DNA from 3 places in the Desulfotomaculum sp. 1211_IL3151 genome. Region 3 is predicted to be linked to each of the others. Evidence: riboswitches for the same ligand, from Rfam matches in the RefSeq annotation. Region 3 holds a riboswitch; each other region holds the start of a gene.
What was found. Region 3 has a riboswitch for S-adenosylmethionine ahead of V6C11_RS14735 (methionine ABC transporter ATP-binding protein). Riboswitches for the same ligand answer to the same signal wherever they lie in the genome.
Positions count from the first base shown of each region.

Region 1: linked by a shared signal. The riboswitch ahead of metK (methionine adenosyltransferase) and the one ahead of V6C11_RS14735 (methionine ABC transporter ATP-binding protein) in region 3 are both predicted to bind S-adenosylmethionine.
Region 2: linked by a shared signal. The riboswitch ahead of V6C11_RS16520 (Vitamin B12 dependent methionine synthase activation subunit) and the one ahead of V6C11_RS14735 (methionine ABC transporter ATP-binding protein) in region 3 are both predicted to bind S-adenosylmethionine.

Region 1 covers NZ_JBAIYV010000050.1:137,497-140,773, reverse strand. The annotation lists gene murJ (murein biosynthesis integral membrane protein MurJ) at 1-1,043, shown strand, start outside; gene V6C11_RS14105 (YlmC/YmxH family sporulation protein) at 1,099-1,374, shown strand; SAM riboswitch class I at 1,491-1,588, shown strand; gene metK (methionine adenosyltransferase) at 1,684-2,877, shown strand; gene V6C11_RS14095 (helix-turn-helix domain-containing protein) at 2,988-3,277, opposite strand, start outside.
Region 2 covers NZ_JBAIYV010000058.1:102,009-105,285, forward strand. The annotation lists gene V6C11_RS16515 (homocysteine S-methyltransferase family protein) at 1-820, opposite strand, end outside; gene V6C11_RS16520 (Vitamin B12 dependent methionine synthase activation subunit) at 810-1,496, opposite strand; SAM riboswitch class I at 1,571-1,678, opposite strand; gene V6C11_RS16525 (NAD(P)/FAD-dependent oxidoreductase) at 1,740-2,996, opposite strand; gene ychF (redox-regulated ATPase YchF) at 3,173-3,277, opposite strand, start outside.
Region 3 covers NZ_JBAIYV010000051.1:96,681-99,957, forward strand. The annotation lists gene V6C11_RS14725 (hypothetical protein) at 1-282, shown strand, start outside; gene V6C11_RS14730 (hypothetical protein) at 633-815, opposite strand; SAM riboswitch class I at 1,252-1,364, shown strand; gene V6C11_RS14735 (methionine ABC transporter ATP-binding protein) at 1,468-2,490, shown strand; gene V6C11_RS14740 (methionine ABC transporter permease) at 2,483-3,157, shown strand; gene V6C11_RS14745 (MetQ/NlpA family ABC transporter substrate-binding protein) at 3,170-3,277, shown strand, end outside.

The DNA of each region.
Region 1 (3,277 bases), on a different contig from region 3:
TGACCCTGGGTGGTATTTATGGTATTGATGGCTTAGCCGCCGGAACGGTCTTGGGTTTTGTGCTGGCGGCATTGATGCAGGTGCCCAAGCTGAAAAAAGTTGGTTTTAAGTTCCGCTTTACCTTGGATCGTCATCATCCCGGCGTCAAGAAGGTTCTCTATTTGGTTATGCCGGTGGCCATCGGAACCTCACTCAATCAGATTTACCTGATCATTGACCGGGTCTTGGCCTCAGGCCTGGCAGAAGGCAGTATTTCAGCCTTAAACTACGCCAACCGCATTATTCTAATGCCCATTACCTTTTTTGTCCTGGCCATTGGTACCGCCTTTTATCCAACCATTACCACCCTGGCAGCCCAGGGTAAACAACAGGAATTGGCGGAAACAGTGCTTCGGGCCATTCGCATGGTAATCCTCTTTGCCTTACCTGCCGGTGTGGGCCTGATGGTACTGGCTACCCCGGTAATTAAACTGCTCTTTGAACACGGCCAATTTGGCCCCAAGGCCACCGAAATGACAGCCATGGCCCTGTTTTTCTATGGCATCGGGCTGGTTGGACAGGCAGCCAACATTATCTTAACCAGGGCCTTTTATGCCCAGCAGGATACAAGAACACCGGTTAAATTAATGGCTGTCACGGTGGCAATAAACCTGGCCTTTAGTCTCTTGCTGATTGGTCCCTTGAAGCACGGCGGTTTGGCCCTGGCCAACTCCATTGCTTCCCTAATTAACACAGTGATGTTGACTTGGTTTCTTAATAAAAGGATTCCCGGCCTGTGGAATGCCAGTGCCCTAACTTTTCTCTGGCAAACTGCTTTAGCCACCACGGCCATGGCGGCTGTGGCCTGGGGTGTAAATGTCACCGGGGCTGGGGTCTTTGCTGCCTATGGAACATTGGGCTTGGCGGTTCAAGTGGGAGCGAGCATTGCGGCGGCCTTACTGGTCTTTGTATTAGCAGTTTTCCTATTGCGTATGGATGAGGCCAAGATGATCACCAGCTATGCGGGAAAATTTCTTAGCAAATTACGCACCTCCCGAGATTAAGTTGACGCACCAATGCATCTGTTAGCGCATAGCATAGGGCTAGGAGGTGCTAGCTATGATTAAAGCAACCCAGCTATCTGCTAAAGATGTTGTTAACTTAAAAGATGGAGCTAAACTGGGTCCGGTGAAGGACCTGCATATAGAACCGGAAACAGGCAGTGTAGTGGCCATTGTGCTGGAGGCTCCCCGACGCTATTTTGGCCTGGTAAGGTCTGGGCGGGATATGGTAATCCCCTGGAACCTAGTTAAAAAATTTGGTGTTGACACGGTGTTGGTGGATTTACAGCCCGTGGATAGTTCCCATACCGAAAATGGCAGCAATGAGCTTTAAACCATCACCTATGTCATTTTACGTTATCGCTTAGGATGACACTAGGTTTAATAGATTTTATTTGACACAATGTGTCTGCTTTGCTAAAATTAATCTGGCAATTTTGCTAATGTTCGTGCTCATCAAGAGAGGTGGAGGGACTGGCCCGATGAAACCCGGCAACCTCACGTAAGGTGCCAAGTCCTGCGGGAAGGTTATTCCTGACAGATGAGGTGATTGAGGAAGGCTGGGAAAATATAACCTCTCCGTTCCGGAGGGGTTTGTTTATTTTTGATGGGAGCGGGAAAAGTTATAGAGGGAGGTATTCCATTGAGCAGAAAACTTTTTACTTCTGAATCCGTAACTGAAGGCCATCCAGATAAAGTGGCCGACCAAATTTCGGATGCTATCTTAGATTCTATTCTGGCCAGAGATCCGCTGGCCCGGGTAGCCTGCGAAACCTTTGTCACTACCGGACTCGTGCTGGTGGGAGGAGAAATATCCTGCCAGTGCTATGTAGATATCCCCAAAGTTGTGCGGGAGACGGTTTTAGAAATTGGCTATACCCGTGCTAAATACGGTTTTGATGGGGACACCTGTGCAGTGCTAACTGCTATCGATGAACAATCCCCGGATATTGCCATGGGTGTAGACAAGGCCCTGGAAGCTAAAACAGGTGAAATAAGCGAGGCAGAAATTGAGGCCATTGGTGCCGGTGACCAAGGCATGATGTTTGGTTATGCCACCGATGAAACACCCGAATTAATGCCCCTGCCCATCTCCCTGGCCCACACCATAGCCCGTCGTTTGGCAGAGGTTCGTAAGTCTGGCCTGCTGGACTACTTACGTCCCGATGGTAAAACCCAGGTTACAGTGGAATACGAAGATGACAAACCTGCCCGGATTGACACAGTCGTCATTTCCACCCAACACCATCCAGAAGTTGAGCTGGAAACCATTCGGCAGGATATGATAGAAAAAGTAGCCCTACCTGTACTGCCGGCCGAATTAGTTGATGAGAAAACCCGTTTCCTGATCAACCCCACCGGCCGCTTCGTCATCGGCGGACCCCACGGCGATGCCGGTCTCACCGGGCGTAAAATTATTGTAGACACTTATGGCGGCAGGGCCCGTCACGGCGGCGGTGCTTTCTCCGGCAAAGATCCCACCAAGGTAGACCGCTCCGCAGCCTACGCTGCCCGTTACGTGGCCAAAAACGTAGTGGCTGCTGGTCTTGCCAAGAGATGCGAAGTACAACTGGCCTACGCCATCGGCGTAGCCCGTCCCGTATCTGTAAGGGTGCAAACCTTTGGGACCGGTGCAGTAAGCGACGAAGTTATCAGCGACCTAATCAACAAAAACTTCGACCTGCGTCCCGCTGGCATCATCAAATCCCTAGACCTCCGTCGCCCCATTTACAAACAAACCGCCGCTTACGGTCACTTCGGCCGTCTGGATCTCGACCTCCCTTGGGAGCGGACGGATAAGGCTGAGATTCTACGGGCAGAGGCTGGATTAAAATAGGATAGGTTTCATGTTAAAGCACTTCCTGTGTAAAGGGGGTGCTTTTTTCTAAGGAGATTGTCAATAAAAATTGGGACCGTACCCTAAAGGAGTCAAAAAGAGCACGGCGCCTAGGACGAAGTGCTCTTTTTCTTGTATTTTTCTTTTGTTTCTTGTACCAACATTTTATCTGTTTGATAGGAACTCTTGATTAAATTAAGGGTAGTACTCAAAGAAAGCAACCATTCTTCAATAACCTCATTTGAATAACCTTGGGTTTTAATGGTTTGGATTATTTTAATCAGTTTATGATTATTCCTATCAGAAACAAAGGACAGCATGTCCTCTGGTAAGGTGGGAGTAGTTGAATGAAGGGGAGTATTTCCTTGGTAGTCATCACTAAGCCCCAACAAATAATCAA
Region 2 (3,277 bases), on a different contig from region 3:
TGCCACAGCAACCGCCCAGAATAGAGGCCCCATAGGTGACAAAACGCTCGGCATACTGGGCCATGGTCTCTGGTGTCTCCCGAAAAACGGTTTTACCATCCATAATTTCCGGCATACCGGCATTTGGTGAAACCAAGATCGGCAGGTTCGTACTTTCTGTAAGGGCCTGAACCACCTTTTCCAATTGACGGGGTCCCACTGAACAATTGACCCCAATGGCAGCAACACCAAGTCTTTCAGCCACCACTGCGGCGGTTTCCGGGTCGGTACCGGTAAAGGTGCGACCCGTTTCATCAAAGGTAAAGCTAGCCACCACTGGTACATTGCCGGCATCTGCAGCAGCAATGAGGGCTGCACGCATTTCTCCGATGTCGCCAAAGGTTTCAAAGAGGATTAAATCAACACCTGCCTCCACCATTGCCAGGCATTGTTCATAAAATTGCTCATAGGCTTGATCAAAGGTCATGGTACCCAGTGGTTGCAAAAACTTACCCAGGGGTCCCACTGAACCGGCTACCATTGCTCCGTATGGCCTGGCCGCCTCTTTCGCGATGATAACGGCCTGCCGGTTAATTTCTTTGACCTGATCAGCCAGGTTATAGTCCGCCAATTTTAATCCGATGGCCCCAAAGGTGTTGGTCGTTATGATGTCTGCCCCTGCTTCTAGATACAGTTTATGAATTTCCTTAATAATCTCGGGCTGGCTGAGGTTCCATTCCTCTGGACACCAACCCCCGGGAAGTCCCCTCTGTTGCAACAATGTACCCATGGCACCATCAATGATTAAAACTTCTTTTTGAACTCTTTCTCTAAAGGACAAATTCTTCTCTCCTTCCATTCCAGCAACGATATAGACAATCAGCCTTCTGACACAGGTCACATTTCTCACGTATTTTAGGCGGCTCTGGTACCCAACCAATAAAAAAACATAGGGATTTTGAGGGTTTCATCTGGCAAAACTCATTGCAAGTTATATTTATCTGCCACGCTTCAGCCAATTGAAGCACTGCCGGCAAATACTCCAGCGGCATGTCTTGATAACCGGGGCCTAGCTTGGCCGTGGCATATAATCCCCTTACTCCCATCTGGCGGGCTGCCAGGCCAATTACTTGCTCTGACAGTTCTTCCACCGCCACAGTTCCCACTGCATCCATAATAACTCCCTTGGTTGTTTCGCCCTTATTAAATAACCGTGTCACTTCTTGTTCGATAGCTTCCCCAACTGTTACTGCCACCACGCTTACAGCACTAATTTTTCTTAATGCAGCATCTCCAAGCACAAGGTCAGGCATCGAGCCAATGACAACCCCCTGCTGCTCTAGACAAAAGGGTACTTGAGTAATTGCCGCCGTAGGTGTGGCTAAAACTTTCCCGGCTTGAATAACCGCTTCAATCTGCCTAAGCAATTCCGGCCAATGGTCCGTTGAATTTTTTATGCCCAGGTAACGAAGTACCTTGGCTGGTGGAATCTTTAAAGCTATTTGGGGCAGCAGCATATAATCCTCCAATAATTACCATAATAAAAAAACACCCAATAAGGGCGTTATGGGTGATCGAAATCCCGTCGCACACCTTATCTTTCAAGAAACAAAAGTCCCTGCAGGAGTTGGCACCGCCGCCATAAATGGCCGGTTGCCGGGTTTCATAGGGCCAGTCCCTCCACCACTCTTGATAAGTGCAAAATTTTTATTTTATTATTGTAATGTACAATAGGTTTAGCTTTTTCGTCAAGATATTAATTAGATAAAATTTGCCGCAGACTCCCCTGCCACATAGCCAGTGCTAAAGGCCACCTGCATATTAAAACCACCCGTTTGTGCATCCACATCCAGAACTTCTCCGGCAAAAAACAGACCTTTCATCAGCTTGGATTCCATTGTCCGGGGATTTATTTCATTTACTTTAATTCCTCCGGCAGTTATTGTGGCCTCTTGAATGGGTCTGGTACCGGTTATATGAATTGGCAAACCCTTCAATAAAGCAGTCAGATTGCTTATCTCGTGGTGGCTTACCCTATTTGAAGGACGCTCTAAGGGAATATCAACCAACCGTAGGATCACTTTGGTCAACCTCTCTGGTATGCTTTCGGCTAAAATATTTTTTATGGAACGCTTGCCGGCTTGGCCAAGGTTTTTTGTTAGTTTTTGTTCTAGGTCACCCAAGGGGTAGCCGGGGAACAAATCTATTTTTCCTTGGATTAAAGCCTGGCTATCCTTCTGACAGGCCAGTGCCACTGGTCTGCTTACCCGCAGAGCACCGGGACCCGAAAGACCCCAGTGGGTTACAATAACATCGCCAACCTCCGCTGCCATTGTTTTTCCTTTTTGATTGTAAAGGGTGATGGTTACATCCTTTAAAGAAAGTCCCTGCACCTCCCGGTTGAGTATCCAGGGGTCGTTACAGGTAATGGAAACAGCCGCAGGCAACAATGGGGTCACCGCATGCCCCACCTGCCGGGCCAGCTTGTAACCATCCCCGGTGCTGCCAGTGGCAGGATAAGAAAGCCCGCCGGTGGCTACCACCACTGCTTTAGCAGTTACGACCTGGTCATTTATTTTGACACCCTGACAGGTTTGATCAGCCACCAAAAGAGAACTTACCTTAACGGCATAACTTATTTTCACACCAATTTGCTTTAGGTACCCAGTAAGTGCCTGAACCACATCAGCGGCCCGGTCACTAACCGGAAAAACCCGCCCTCTTTCTTCTACTTTCGTCTTAATCCCTAGGGTGCGTAAAAAACTTCTTAAATCTTCGCCTGAAAATCGGTGTAAGGCACCATAGACAAATTTACCATTGCCCGGAATATTGATAATCATTTCATTAATATCAGCACAATTGGTTAGGTTGCAACGTCCCCCGCCAGTAATGAGCATTTTTCTGCCCAGGGATTCATTTTTCTCCAGCAGCAGCACCCGTGCCCCCAGCATAGCTGCCCGGGCTGCCGCCATCATGCCAGCGGGGCCTCCCCCAACCACTAAAACATCCCATTTCAAATAAATCGACTCCCGTGTTTGGTAATTATGCCTTACTTGTTATATTTTAACTCAAGTAGGGGCTAAAGCATACTCATACCGGAAATATCCTTCGCTAGCTCAGGATGACAAAACGGCTGGCGGAAGGCTGAAAAAGCAGCCCCTTGGCAGGGCTGCCATTTACCATATATGCAAAATTAAACATTAAATCTAAAGTTTATAATATCTCCATCCTGTACGGTATATTCTTTACCTTCCAAGCGGAGGACGCCCTTTTCTTTGGCTTTGGCCATGGAACCAGT
Region 3 (3,277 bases):
TTAGTTGCCGGGGTCCCTTTATTAAATCCCCTTTGGGGTGCAGCGGCAGGAATACTCGTAATAAGTTATATGAAAGATGACTTTAGTAAAAAAATCCCAATATTATTATTTTTTACTATCATTGCAGAAATTGCTTCTTATGTCGCCATTAAAGTTGGTAACCTTTCCTTTTTAGGAAACTACAGCATACTCTATGATTTCCTGCTTAATTTTGTGGTTCTGTTAATTTTAACCCAAATCTGTGAGGGTTTATATGGCAAACGAATATATAAGCACATTTAATAAGAAGGGGAGTGTCACTGACAACTACTGAAAAATAGCTAGGCGACACTCCCTTTGAAAGTTAATCCCTGCAGACTTTAAGGGACCGTTATAATACTAACCAAACATTGTAAATCTAAAACATTAAGCCATAAAGTTTGCGAATAATCCGATGGGCAAAAAAATTCTCTGCCGAAGCAGAGCAATTCATTGCGTAGATTATGTGAACTATATTTTTGCCCGAAATACAGAATTTATTCCTGAATTAATCATTCTTGGAAGTAAGTTATAAACAGTTTTTCAGTAATAATAACACGTTATCCACAGAGTTACCCACATTTATCATGGTTATCCACAGTAATCACAGGATTTTATAAATGATCAATGGCATCCTCCACTATTTTTCGATTGTCAAACAAACGCATCAGCCTTTTTATGTCTTGCTCGTAACGGATGATATCTTCTATCTCTTTTAATAGTTCTTCCATATCTTCTTTGGTAAACAGGGGTATTAAACCTTTTAATTCCTTAGGGTCCATATCGGGGGAAAGCATCTCTCTCACTTCCTTATTTAAAGGTATGACAAAATATTCAAAGACCCCAGGAAAAGTTCCCGAAAGAAACAAGTTCTTCCTTTCACTTGATTTTTTCAAAATAAATAAAAACGGCCGGAAAACGGCCGTTTTTATTTATACATAGGTAACCCCAACACTATTATCCGGAGGTGGTTTCACCGTTTTACGGTCCGTCGAATACTTGGGAACTTGCTTATGTTTTCCATTATCCCGGGACTTTAGTCTGCGGCTCATAGCAACCCCTCCTTTAAATTTAATCATTATTATTTTCCTTCTTTATAAGAAGAATCATGCAAGTTTGTGGACGGTAATTTTTTCTGAGGTGTAAAAGTTTTTCCAAGTTGCCTATAAATAATCATTGACAAATTTAAAGACATAGCATAAAATCATCATTAGTCAATTTAATAATATATTCTTCTTATCCAGAGAGGCTGAGGGACTGGCCCTGAGACGCCCGGCAACCTTCTTAGAAATTTCTTGAGAAAGGTGCTAATTCCTGCAGAAGAACATTCTTCTGAAAGATAAGGAGGGGGCATAGGTATATTATGGCCTCTTCTGGTCTGCCCAGAAGGGGCCTCATTTATTTAGAAACGGGCACACTAAACTCAGCAATCAAGGAAGGTTGATATCATTGATAGAAATTAAAGACCTAACCAAGATTTATCATTCCAGTGCCGGAGATGTTAAGGCCCTGGACAGTGTAAGTTTGAGAGTTCGCAAGGGCGAAATTTACGGTATCATTGGTTTCAGTGGTGCCGGTAAAAGTACCCTGATACGCTGCGTTAATATGTTGGAAAAGCCTACTTCCGGCAGTATTAAAGTAAATGGTCAGGAAATGACCAAATTAAGTGAAGCAGGACTAAGGGCCAGTCGCCAAAAGATTGGTATGATCTTCCAACACTTTAATCTATTATCCTCACGAACAGTCCATGAAAATGTCTCCTTCCCTTTAGAGATAAGCGGTGTGGACAAAGAAACAAGCCAAGAAAAGGTTACCAAATTATTGGAGTTGGTAGGCCTAACGGATAAAGCCAATGCCTACCCCAGCCAACTATCCGGTGGGCAGAAACAACGGGTGGGCATCGCCCGGGCCCTAGCCAATGACCCCATTGTACTGCTGTGTGATGAAGCTACCTCGGCCCTGGACCCTGCTACAACCAGCTCAATTCTAGAGCTGTTAAAGGATATTAACCGCAAACTGGATCTAACAATTCTGATGATTACCCATGAAATGAAGGTTATTTCAGAAATTTGCGATTCCGTGGCGGTCATTGAAAAAGGGAAAATCATTGAAGCCGGCTTGGTCATTGATGTCTTCACCCAGCCCCAACACCCAACCACCCGACGTTTTGTCCAAACTATCATTAATACCGATGTACCAGACAAAGTTAAGGAACGCCTACTAGAAAAGGGTGAAGGGCAAATCATACGAGTTTCTTTCATTGGTGATACCACCGATGAACCAGTGATTTCAACTCTGGTCAAACAATTTGATGTAGATGTTAACATCCTTTACGGTAATATTGATCAAATTCAAGATACAGCCTTTGGTATGTTAATTATTGAGTGTATGGGTTCCCATATAAGTTGCCAAAAGGCAGTGACATATTTGCAGAAACAGGGTTTAAGAATTGAGGTGTTAAAGGATGTCTAATGAAGTTCTCTCCCACCTGTCTAATTTATCACCTGAAATCATTAAAGCTACCTGGGATACCTTATATATGACAATTGTATCTGTGGTCTTTGCCTCCGTTCTAGGCATCCCCCTTGGTGTGATTTTAGTTATTACCGACAAGGGTCACATAAAAGAAAATTTGACACTTAATAGGGTTTTAGGATCCATCGTGAACATCTTTCGCTCCTATCCCTTCATTATTTTATTACTGGCCCTGGGTCCCTTTACCAAATTTGTGGTGGGCACCACCATCGGAACCACCGCGGCCATTGTACCCCTCACCGTTGCCGCCGCTCCCTTTGTGGCTAGAATGGTGGAAACTTCTTTAAAGGAAGTAAACTGGGGGGTGGTCGAGGCTTCTCTGGCAATGGGGGCCAGCACCTGGCAAATTATTCGCAAGGTACTGCTTCCTGAGGCCCTGCCTGGTATTATTTTAGGTACGACTATTACGGCCATTGCCGTGGTTGGTTACTCTGCCATGGCCGGTGTCGTGGGAGGAGGTGGCCTAGGGGATCTGGCCATACGTTACGGCTACATGCGGTTTGATTCAGTAGTAATGGTAACCACCGTGGTCATTCTAGTTATTATGGTTCAAATCATGCAAACCCTTGGCAATATACTTGCCGAAAAATTTAACAAAAACTAAGGAGGAGTTTCCGTGAAAAAGAAGTTTGCGTTACTGTTAACTTGCCTGCTATCTCTCAGCCTGCTGCTGGTTGGCTGCGGCGGCGAAAAGGAACAACCACAAGCTGCTAATGATGATAAA